Regions from separate parts of the Kitasatospora sp. NPDC057936 genome, predicted to be linked through region 3. Evidence: riboswitches for the same ligand, from Rfam matches in the RefSeq annotation. Region 3 holds a riboswitch; each other region holds the start of a gene.
What was found. Region 3 has a riboswitch for S-adenosylmethionine ahead of ACFVU9_RS18905 (aminotransferase class V-fold PLP-dependent enzyme). Riboswitches for the same ligand answer to the same signal wherever they lie in the genome.
Positions count from the first base shown of each region.

Region 1: another riboswitch for S-adenosylmethionine. It lies ahead of ACFVU9_RS14740 (IclR family transcriptional regulator); the one in region 3 lies ahead of ACFVU9_RS18905 (aminotransferase class V-fold PLP-dependent enzyme).
Region 2: another riboswitch for S-adenosylmethionine. It lies ahead of thrC (threonine synthase); the one in region 3 lies ahead of ACFVU9_RS18905 (aminotransferase class V-fold PLP-dependent enzyme).

Region 1 is NZ_JBHVPD010000022.1:65,707-68,971, forward strand. It holds gene ACFVU9_RS14735 (threonine/serine exporter family protein) at 1-1,070, shown strand, start outside; gene ACFVU9_RS14740 (IclR family transcriptional regulator) at 1,133-1,846, opposite strand; SAM riboswitch class I at 2,045-2,187, opposite strand; gene ACFVU9_RS14745 (hypothetical protein) at 2,312-2,608, shown strand; gene ACFVU9_RS14750 (hypothetical protein) at 2,828-3,244, shown strand; gene ACFVU9_RS14755 (hypothetical protein) at 3,250-3,265, shown strand, end outside.
Region 2 is NZ_JBHVPD010000025.1:79,477-82,741, reverse strand. It holds gene ACFVU9_RS16200 (ubiquitin-like small modifier protein 1) at 358-636, opposite strand; gene thrC (threonine synthase) at 660-1,940, opposite strand; SAM riboswitch class I at 1,958-2,090, opposite strand; gene ACFVU9_RS16190 (glucosyl-3-phosphoglycerate synthase) at 2,233-3,261, shown strand.
Region 3 is NZ_JBHVPD010000032.1:71,612-74,876, forward strand. It holds gene ACFVU9_RS18895 (hypothetical protein) at 1-211, shown strand, start outside; gene trpD (anthranilate phosphoribosyltransferase) at 328-1,404, shown strand; SAM riboswitch class IV at 1,514-1,631, shown strand; gene ACFVU9_RS18905 (aminotransferase class V-fold PLP-dependent enzyme) at 1,684-3,096, shown strand; gene ACFVU9_RS18910 (Lrp/AsnC ligand binding domain-containing protein) at 3,107-3,265, opposite strand, start outside.

The sequences.
Region 1 (3,265 bases), on a different contig from region 3:
ACGGGCTGTTCGTCTCGCTGGGCCCGGACGACGCCACCGCGTTCCGGCCCGTCGGCGCCGCGCTGCGCTTCGAGCAGACGGCCGACGTCCTCCACCTGGTGCACCGGCTGCGCGCCGGCGGGCTCGACGGGCCGCGGGCACTCGCCGAGCTGGACGCGATCCGCCGGGCGCCGGCCCGCTGGCCGACGTGGGTGGCGGACCTCGGGGCGCTGCCGGTCGGGGTCGGGGTCTGCATGTTCCTGCAGCCGGCCGCGGCGAACGTGCTGGCGGCCGGGGCCGGCTCGCTGGTCGTCGCGGGACTGACCGTGCTCGCCCGGCGCCTGCCGTCCCTGCGGCCGCTGCTGCCCGTCACGGCCGGGTTCCTCGTCGCGCTGCTCGTCCTGGCGCTCGCGCAGGCCTCGCTGCTGGACGGCCCGCTGCGGACGATCGTCGCCACGCTGGCGATCCTGCTGCCGGGCGGGCTGCTGGTCACCGGCCTGTCGGAGATCGCCGCGGGCTCGGCCAGCGCCGGGACGGCCCGGCTGGTGTCCGGCGCGGTGCAGCTCGCGCTGTTCCTGGCCGGGGTGGCCGCCGCCACCACCGCGATCGGCATGCCCGCCTCGGCGCTGGCCAACGTGCAGGTGGCCAAGCCGAGTTGGTGGGTGATCGGGCTCGGCCTCGCGATCGCCGTCGCGGGCGTCGTGATCAACGTGAACACCCCGCCGAGCGCCGTTCCGTGGATCGTCGCGGTGATCGCGGTGAGCGTCACCGTCCAGGTCGTCATCGGCTCGGAGCACGGCGCGGCGATCGGCGGCCTGGCCGGGGCGGTCTCCGCCGCGGTCGCCGCCACCCTGGTGCACTGGCTGCCGGGCGGCCCGCTCTGGCAGGTGCTCTACCTGCCGGCGTTCTGGATCGTCGTGCCGGGCTCCTTCGGCCTGCTGAACACCGCCCAGATCGAGGTGGGCAACGGGGCCCAGTCGGTGCTGGCGGCCGTCTCGGCGGTCTTCGGGGTGTCGATCGGCACCCTGATCGGCTCGGTGATCAGCCGCATTCCCCGTCCGGCGCTCCTCACGCCGGCGCCTCGGGCCTGAGCCGACGCCCCGGGCCCGGGCCTCGGGCCTGAGCCGACGCCTCAGGCCCGGGGCCGGGCCGGTCACGGGTGGCGCAGCGCCTCGGTGAGGTGGTTCGCCGCCTCGATGACGGCCTGGGACAGGCGCGCGCCCGGGTGCCGGGTGAGCCGTTCGATCGGGCCGGAGACGGTGACCGCGGCCACCACCCGGTTGGACGGCCCGCGCACCGGCGCCGACACGGACGCGACCCCGAGCTCGCGCTCGCCGATGGACTGCGCCCAGCCCCGCCGCCGTACGCCGCTGAGGGCCGTGGCCGTGAAGCGCGCCCCCTGGAGCCCCCGGTGGAGGCGCTCCGGTTCCTCCCAGGCGAGCAGGATCTGGGCGGCGGCGCCGACCTTCATTGGGAGCGTGACCCCCACCGGCACCGTGTCGCGCAGACCGGAGAGCCGCTCCGCGACGGCCACGCAGATCCGGACCTCGCCCTGACGGCGGTACAGCTGGGCGCTCTCGCCGGTGACGTCGCGCAGGTGCACGAGCACCGACCCGGCGGCGGCCAGCAGCCGGTCCTCCCCCGCCGCCGCCGACAGCTCGGCGAGCCGGGGGCCGAGGACGAACCGGCCCTGCAGGTCCCTGGTCACCAGCCGGTGGTGTTCCAGCGCGACGGCCAGCCGGTGGGCGGTGGGGCGTGCCAGGCCGGTGGCGGCGGCGAGTCCGGCCAGGGTGATGGGGCCGGACTCCAGGGTGGCGAGGATCGCGGTGGCCTTGTCGAGCACGCCGACGCCGCTCGTGAGCTCCATGGATGGGTACTCCAGTCTCGAATCCGCGGCCGACGGGTGGGTTCGGCACGCGGGGGCTCCCCGCGGGGAGCGCGGGGGTGGTCAGCGAGAACGGGCCGGAGAAGTCGGCCGGATGCCTGCGCCGGGCACGAGACGGGTACGCGGAAGGGCCGGGGCGGGAAGCGCCCGGGCGAAGGACAGCACAGAGAGCACCGTGTCTCCTCATCTTTCCCGCGCCACGTTGGCGACAGGCCGGAGTTGGCACTGATCCCGGACGGCACGGCGCGTACTTCGGACGCCGGGTCGAACGGGGAGTTGCCGGGGCTTCGTAGGGCCGGTCCCTCCACCCCTCTGGATGATTCGCGAGGAACGATACAAGACTCCCCGCCCCGCCCGCCAAACTCCCCCTACCCCGTACACCTCCGCTTCGTGGGAGCACGGCTCCCGCCGGGCCCGGTCCGCGGGGCTCTGGCATGATCACCGGCCATGACCGACCTCGCATTCGACGCCCTGCTCTGCGACCTGGACGGCGTCATCCGCTTCTACGACGGCGACGAGGTGACGCGGCTCGAACGGGCCGCCGGCCTCGCCCCGGGCACGACGACGGAGATCGCGTTCGCCCCCGAGCGCGACCTCCCGCTGCTGCTCGGGCGGATCACCCGCGCGCAGTGGGCCGCGTCCATCGCCGAGGCCCTGGCCGCCCACGTCCCCGCCCCGCAGGCCGCCGAACTCGGCCGGCTGGTGGCGCCCGTCCTGGGCGAGGGTGGCACGGCCGCCCCGTAGGGCGTCGGCCTGACCATCCGTCACATCCTGTTCCGGTCAAGGAAGATCACCGAAACCTCCGTTCCGAATCGGGGCGCTCGCGTCGCGGATCCGGACATCTGTCACGGTTTCGAAGCGGCAGTGCCACGACTTCGCATATCCCTCACCGAGCCGCGACCGGAGCTCTACCGTTTTACCGACGGTCCCCTTCTCGACCGTCCCCGAGCGGAGGGCGAGCACATGAACGGTCGCCAGGGTCCGGTCGTGCGGTCGGGGGTGGTCGCCGTGGCGCTGTGCGCAGCCGCGGCCTGCTCCTCCGGCACGAGCCAGGCCCACGACGGCGTGCAGGACCTCGTGACCGGTACCGGGTTCGACACCGGGCAGCAGCGGATCACCGGGGCCTCGACCACGTTCCCGGTCGGCCAGACCGCCTACGTGGCCTTCATCACCGACGCGGGCGGCGCGGGCGGGACGGTACAACTCGACCTGGTCCGCGGCGGGCAGTCCGAACCCGAGGCACGCAGCCTGCCGGTCACGGTCGCCCAGGGCCGGCACGTCTACACCAAGCGGATCGACCTCGTCATCGCGGGGAGCGTCCAGGTCCAGGCGCTCTACAACGGCGTGGTGGTCAAGTCCCTCTCCCTGAAGGTCGGGTGAGGACCATGACGATCCGACCGG
Region 2 (3,265 bases), on a different contig from region 3:
CTCTGCAACAGGGCCCTCCGCGGTGAATTCCGGGTCCGCGTCAAGGGACAGGACGGGCCGAATCGGAAGGAACTCCGCAATTCACGCCGGACATAGCGGACGGATTACACAAATCCCCTGGAGAATTCTGACATCCGCGTGACATGTTTCCCGGACCCGGTCCCCGGGCGGTCTCAACGGACGGACGGCGGAGCGGCGGTTCGCACGGGGAGGGTGAGGGGGACCCTTGTTCCCGGCCGAGCGACACTCTACTCCCACTCGACCGGGAAATATTCCCGCCGAAATGCGAGCGGCCGCCCCCGCGCACGGAATGCGGAATTCCGTGCGCGCGGGCGGCCGGTCGGAGCGGGGCGCGGCTCAGCAGCCGCCGGCCACCGCCGGAATGATCGAGACGCTGGCACCGTCCTTGATCTCGGTCGCCAGTCCCTCGGCGAATCGCACGTCGTCGTCGTTCACGTACACGTTCACGAAACGGCGCAGCTTGCCGGTGTCGTCCAGGATGCGCGCGGAGATGCCCGCGTGGTTCTTCTCCAGGTCGGCGATGACGTCGCCCAGGGTCCCGCCGTCGGCGGTGACCTCGGCGGACCCGCCGGTGTAGGTGCGCAGGATGGTGGGGATGCGGACGGTGGCGCTCATGGGTGGCTCTCCTCGTGGGGGAATCAGGCGGACGCGAGGCCGGCGGTGCGGAAGGACTCCAGCGTCGGGCGGATGACCGCGGTCATCCCGGCATCGGCGACGGCGTCCAGGGTCTTGAGGCCGTCACCGGTGTTGATCGCGACGGTCTCCTTGGCCGGATCCAGCTGCCCGGTCTCGACCAGCTTCTTGAGCACGCCGACGGTCACGCCGCCCGCGGTCTCGGCGAAGATGCCCTCGGTGCGGGCCAGCAGCCGGATGGCGGCCACCACCTCGGCGTCGGTGACGTCCTCGACCGCTCCGCCGGTGCGCCGCGCGATGTCCAGCACGTACGGGCCGTCCGCCGGGTTGCCGATCGCCAGCGACTTGGCGATGGTGTCCGGCTTCACCGGCTTGATCACGTCCCGGCCGGCCTTGAACGCCGCGGAGACCGGCGAGCAGCCCTCGGCCTGGGCGCCGAAGATCCGGTACGGCCGGTCCTCGACCAGCCCGAGCTTGATCAGCTCCTGCAGGCCCTTGTCGATCTTCGTGAGCTGCGAGCCCGAGGCGATCGGGATGACGATCTGCTCCGGCAGCCGCCAGCCGAGCTGCTCGCAGATCTCGTACGCGAGCGTCTTGGAGCCCTCGCCGTAGTACGGGCGGAGGTTGACGTTGACGAAGCCCCAGCCCTCGCCGGCCGGGTCGCCGATCAGCTCCGAGCAGAAGCGGTTCACGTCGTCGTAGTTGCCCTCGATGCCGACCAGCTCGCCGCCGTACACACCGGCCATGACGACCTTGCCCTGCTCCAGGTCGTGCGGGATGAACACGCACGAGCGGAACCCGGCCCGGGCCGCCGCCGCACCCACCGCACCGGCCAGGTTGCCGGTCGACGAGCAGGAGAGCGTGGTGTAGCCGAAGGCGCGCGCGGCCTCGATCGCGCAGGCCACCACGCGGTCCTTGAACGAGTGCGTCGGGTTCCCCGAGTCGTCCTTCACGTACAGGTTCGCGGTGAACCCGAGCTCGCGACCGAGGTTGTCCGCCTTGACCAGCGGGGTCCAGCCGGGATTCAGGTTCGGCTTCGAAGCGACGTCCGCGGGCACCGGCAGCAGCGGCGCGTAGCGCCAGATCGACGCGGGCCCGGCCTCGATGCGCTTGCGCAGCTCCTCGGCGGCCTCGCTCCCGAACTCGTACGCGATCTCCAGCGGCCCGAAGCACTCCACACAGGCGAAGCTCGGACCGAGCGGGAAGCGGGTGCCGCACTCCCGACAGGACAGGGCGGTGGCGGGGCCGAGATCCACGGATGCGGGTGCGACTGTGTCGATAGCCATGATGGCGGAGGCCTCTCTCCTCATCTTCCCCGTGGTGCGGGCGCACCACGGGCCGGAATTGGCACCTGTCCCGCCGGGGCCTGGTGAAAGCCGCGCGAGAAGGTTGCCGGGACGTCAACGGGCCGTTCCCTCAGTCCCTCTGGATGAGCATGTGAAGTTGTCGTCAGCGGTGACCCCGGCGTGCGAAGGTCCGACCGCTGTACGAAGACTGTATCCGAAGGCGCCGAGCCCGAAAGGGACCGTCCGCCACGCGAGATGGCCCGTTCCACCCCGATCCGCCGAGGAGAGTCCCGTGCCCGCCGAACCGACCCCCGCACTCCTCCCGCAGGCGGCCTCCTGGCTGGGCCGCCGCTCGTGGAGTGCGGCCGACCGGCCGGTCGACACCCTCCTGGCGGCCAAGCGCCGCACCGGCCACAGCGTCAGCGTCGTCCTGCCCGCCCTCGACGAGGCGGCCACCGTCGGCGACATCGTCCGCACGATCCGGCGCGAGCTGATGGAGCGCCTCCCCCTCGTCGACGAGCTCGTCGTCGTCGACTCCGGCTCCGCCGACGACACCGCCGCCGTGGCCGCCGCGGCCGGCGCCCGGGTCGTGCCGCGCGACGGGATCCTGCCCCGGCTGCCCGCCGTGCCCGGCAAGGGCGAGGTGCTGTGGCGCTCGCTGCTGGTCACCCGCGGCGACATCGTCTGCTTCGTCGACGCCGACCTGCGCGAGTTCGACCCCGCCTTCGTCTCCGGCACCGTCGGCCCGCTGCTCACCGAGCCGGACATCCAGCTGGTCAAGGCCATGTACGACCGCCCGCTCGAAGTCAGCGGCTCCGCCGGGGACCCCGACGCGGTCTTCCCGGCCGGCGGTGGCCGGGTGACGGAACTGGTCGCCCGCCCCCTCCTCAACCTGCACTGGCCGGAACTCGCCGGTTTCGTCCAGCCGCTCGGCGGTGAGTACGCGGCCCGCCGCGTACTGCTCGAACGGCTCCCCTTCCCCACCGGCTACGGCGTCGAACTCGGCCTCCTGGTCGACGCGTTGGAGCTCGTCGGCCTCGACGCCCTGGCCCAGGTCGACGTCGGCGTCCGCCACCACCGCCACCAGGACGGCCAGGCCCTCGGCCGGATGGCCGCCACCATCTACCGCACCGCGCTGGAACGCCTCGACCGCGCCCACCGCCTCAAGGCCTCGGCCGACCTCGTCCACCCGCTGCTCACCCAGTTCACCCGCGACCCGGAGACCCGCGCGTTCACCGCCCACACCCACCCCGTGACGGCCACGGAACGCCCCCCGATGCACACCGTCCCCGAGTACGCGAAGCGCCGCACCGACGGGTGACAGA
Region 3 (3,265 bases):
CGGGCTCGGACTCGGGCGCCAGCTCAAGGACGAGATCTACGGCTGCCCGCCGGTGCTGGTGCTGATCGGCCGGCCGCAGGACTCCTGGCTGGCCGCCTGGAGCCGGGCCGACGCGGCGATCTCGCGCCCGGTCGACCCGGTCGCGCTGGCCGGGGCGGTGGCCACGCTGCTGCGGGCGCGCCTGGCCAAGCGGGCCCCCGCGACGCGCTGAGCGGCGCCGTCTCAGTACTAGAGAAGACAGGGCCGGAGGTACCCCGCCGCTCGATAGGCTGACTCCATCCGTACGGACGTCCCCCCTGGGGGAACCGACAACAGCTGGAGTCAGCCATGGTGAACGTGAACCCTGCGAACGGTGGTACCGACCCCGCGCAGGTGGTCCGCACCTGGCCGGACCTCCTGGCGGCGCTGTTGAAGGGGGAGGACCTCGACCGCTCGGCCACCGCGTGGGCGATGGACCGGATCATGAGCGGCGAGGCGTCCCCCGTCCAGGTCGCCGGGTTCATGGTGGCGCTGCGGGCCAAGGGCGAGACGGTCGACGAGATCAGCGGCCTGGTGGACGCGATGTACGCGCACGCCGAGCCGCTGGACATCCCGGGCCCGGCGGTGGACATCGTCGGTACCGGCGGCGACCGCGCCAAGACCGTCAACATCTCCACGATGTCCGCGATCGTCGCCGCGGCCGCCGGTGCCAAGGTGGTCAAGCACGGCAACCGGGCGTCCTCCTCGGCGAGCGGGTCGTCGGACGTGCTGGAGAAGCTCGGCATCGCCCTGGACCTGTCGGCCCGGCGGGTCGCCGAGGTGGCCGAGGAGGTCGGGCTCACCTTCTGCTTCGCGGCGAGGTTCCACCCGTCGATGCGGCACGCCGCCACCGCCCGGCGCGACCTCGGGGTGCCGACCGCGTTCAACATCCTCGGCCCGCTGACCAACCCGGCGAAGGTCACCGCGCACGCCGTCGGCTGCTTCGACACCCGGCTCGCCGGGCTGATCGCGGGCGTCCTCGCCCGGCGCGGCTCCACGGCGCTGGTCTTCCGCGGCGACGACGGCCTGGACGAGCTGACCGTCACCACGACGTCGCAGGTGTGGATCGTGCGGGACGGCATCGTCACCGAGACCGCCTTCGACCCGCGGGACGTCGGCATCGAGCTCGTCGGCATCGAGGCGCTCCGCGGGGCGGACGCCTCCTACAACGCCGAGGTCGCGCGCCGGCTGCTGGCCGGGGAGCGCGGGCCGGTGCGGGACGCCGTCCTGCTCAACACGGCGGCGGCGCTGGTGGCGCTGGACCTGACGGACGCGCCGCTCGCCGAGCAGCTGGCGGCCGGCATGGAGCGGGCCGCGGCGGCCGTGGACTCGGGCGCGGCGCAGGAGCTGCTGCGGCGCTGGTCGGAGGCCACCGGCCGGGACTGACAAGCGAGTTGAGGGGCCCGTGGCAGTTCGTCGCCGCGGGCCCCTTCGGCTGTCCGGATGGTGGATGCCTGTTTGACCACCGGGCGGACGCGACCTAGAGTCCTGTCCAGGTCATGAGTGACAGCGACAAGCCCCAGCTTGCTGTCCGGCAACCCTCCGTCCGTGGCGGGGTGCCCTGGGTGAGGACCGGGCCGCGCGGCGAACCGTCCGCGAGGCAAGCGCGGACGCCCGACGACTAGCACTCCCGGGGTCCCTCGACCTCCGAAGGAGTGCATCCTCATGTCTCTCGCCGCCCAGTCGTCGCCCACCACCGCCCTTCTTGCGACGAGCTCCGCTCGCCCCCTTTCGAGCGCCCCCCTCGCCGTCCTCGGCCACGACGTCCAGGTGCCGCTCGCCAACGGCGAGAAGGTCGGCTACGCGCCGCTCGACTACGCGGCCAGCTCGCCGGCGCTGCAGCGGGTGTGGGACGACGTCGCCGCGTACGCCCCCTACTACGGCAGCGTGCACCGCGGCGCCGGGTACCTCTCGCAGCTGTCCACCGACCTGTTCGAGCAGAGCCGCCGGACCGTCGGCGAGTTCCTCGGCCTGCGCGAGGGCGACCAGGTGGTCTTCACCCGGGCCACCACCGACTCGCTCAACCTGCTCGCCGCCGCGCTGCCGGCCGGCACCCGGGTGTTCGCGTTCGAGACCGAGCACCACGCCTCGCTGCTGCCCTGGGCCCACGCCGGGCTCGACGTCACCTACCTGCGCGCTCCCCGCTCGCACGCCGAGGCCGTCGCCGCGCTGGACGCCGCGCTCGCCGGGGCGCCCGAGGGCCCGAAGCTGCTGTGCGTCACCGGCGCCTCGAACGTCACCGGCGAGCTGTGGCCGGTCGCCGAGCTCACCGCGACCGCGCACCGGCACGGCGCCCGGGTGGTGCTGGACGCCGCGCAGCTCGCCCCGCATCACCGGGTCTCGGTGGCCGAGCTGGACGTCGACTGGATCGCCTTCTCCGGCCACAAGATCTACGCGCCGTTCGGCGCCGGGGTGCTGGCCGGCCGGGCGGACTGGCTGGACGCGGCCGAGCCGTACCTGGCCGGCGGCGGTGCGACTCGGACGGTGGCCCGGGAGGCCGACGGCTCGGTGGCCGTCCAGTGGCACACCGGCCCGGCCCGGCACGAGGCCGGCTCGCCGAACGTCATCGGCGCCTACGCCATCGCGTCCGCCTGCCGGGCGCTGAGCGAGGCCGGCTTCGACGCGCTGGAGGCCCGCGAGCAGGCGCTGATCGCCCGGCTCACGGCCGGGCTGGCGGAGATCCCGCAGGTCAAGGTGCTGAGCCTGTTCGGCTCCGACTCGGCGCGGGTGGGCGTGCTGTCTTTCGTCGTCCGGGGCTGGAACAGCTCGCACTTCTCGGCCGCGCTCTCCGCCGAGTACGGCATCGGCGTGCGCGACGGGCTGTTCTGCGCGCACCCGCTGGTGCGCACGCTGCTCGGCGACGAGGACGTGGCGCCGTCCGAGTGCGGCGCGCCGGAGCCGTCGCTGCCGGGCGAGCGCAGCCTGAACGCCATCCGGGTCAGCTTCGGCGCCGGGACCCCGGACGAGCACGTCGACCGCTTCCTGACCGCCGTCCGCGAGCTGGTCACGGACGGCGCGGCGTGGAACTACCGGAACGAGGGCGGCCGTTGCGTCGCCGACACTCGCCGTGAGGACTGAGGACTGAGGACTACTCGTCCAGGCCGAGCGCGAACGCGGCCTCCAGGTCGTGCTGGGAGTAGGTGCGGAAGGCGATCTGGGTCTCGGTGTGGGCGACGCCCGGGACCTTGTTCAGCCGGCCCGGGATGACGTCGGCCAGGTCGTCGTGCTTGCGCACCCGCACCATCGC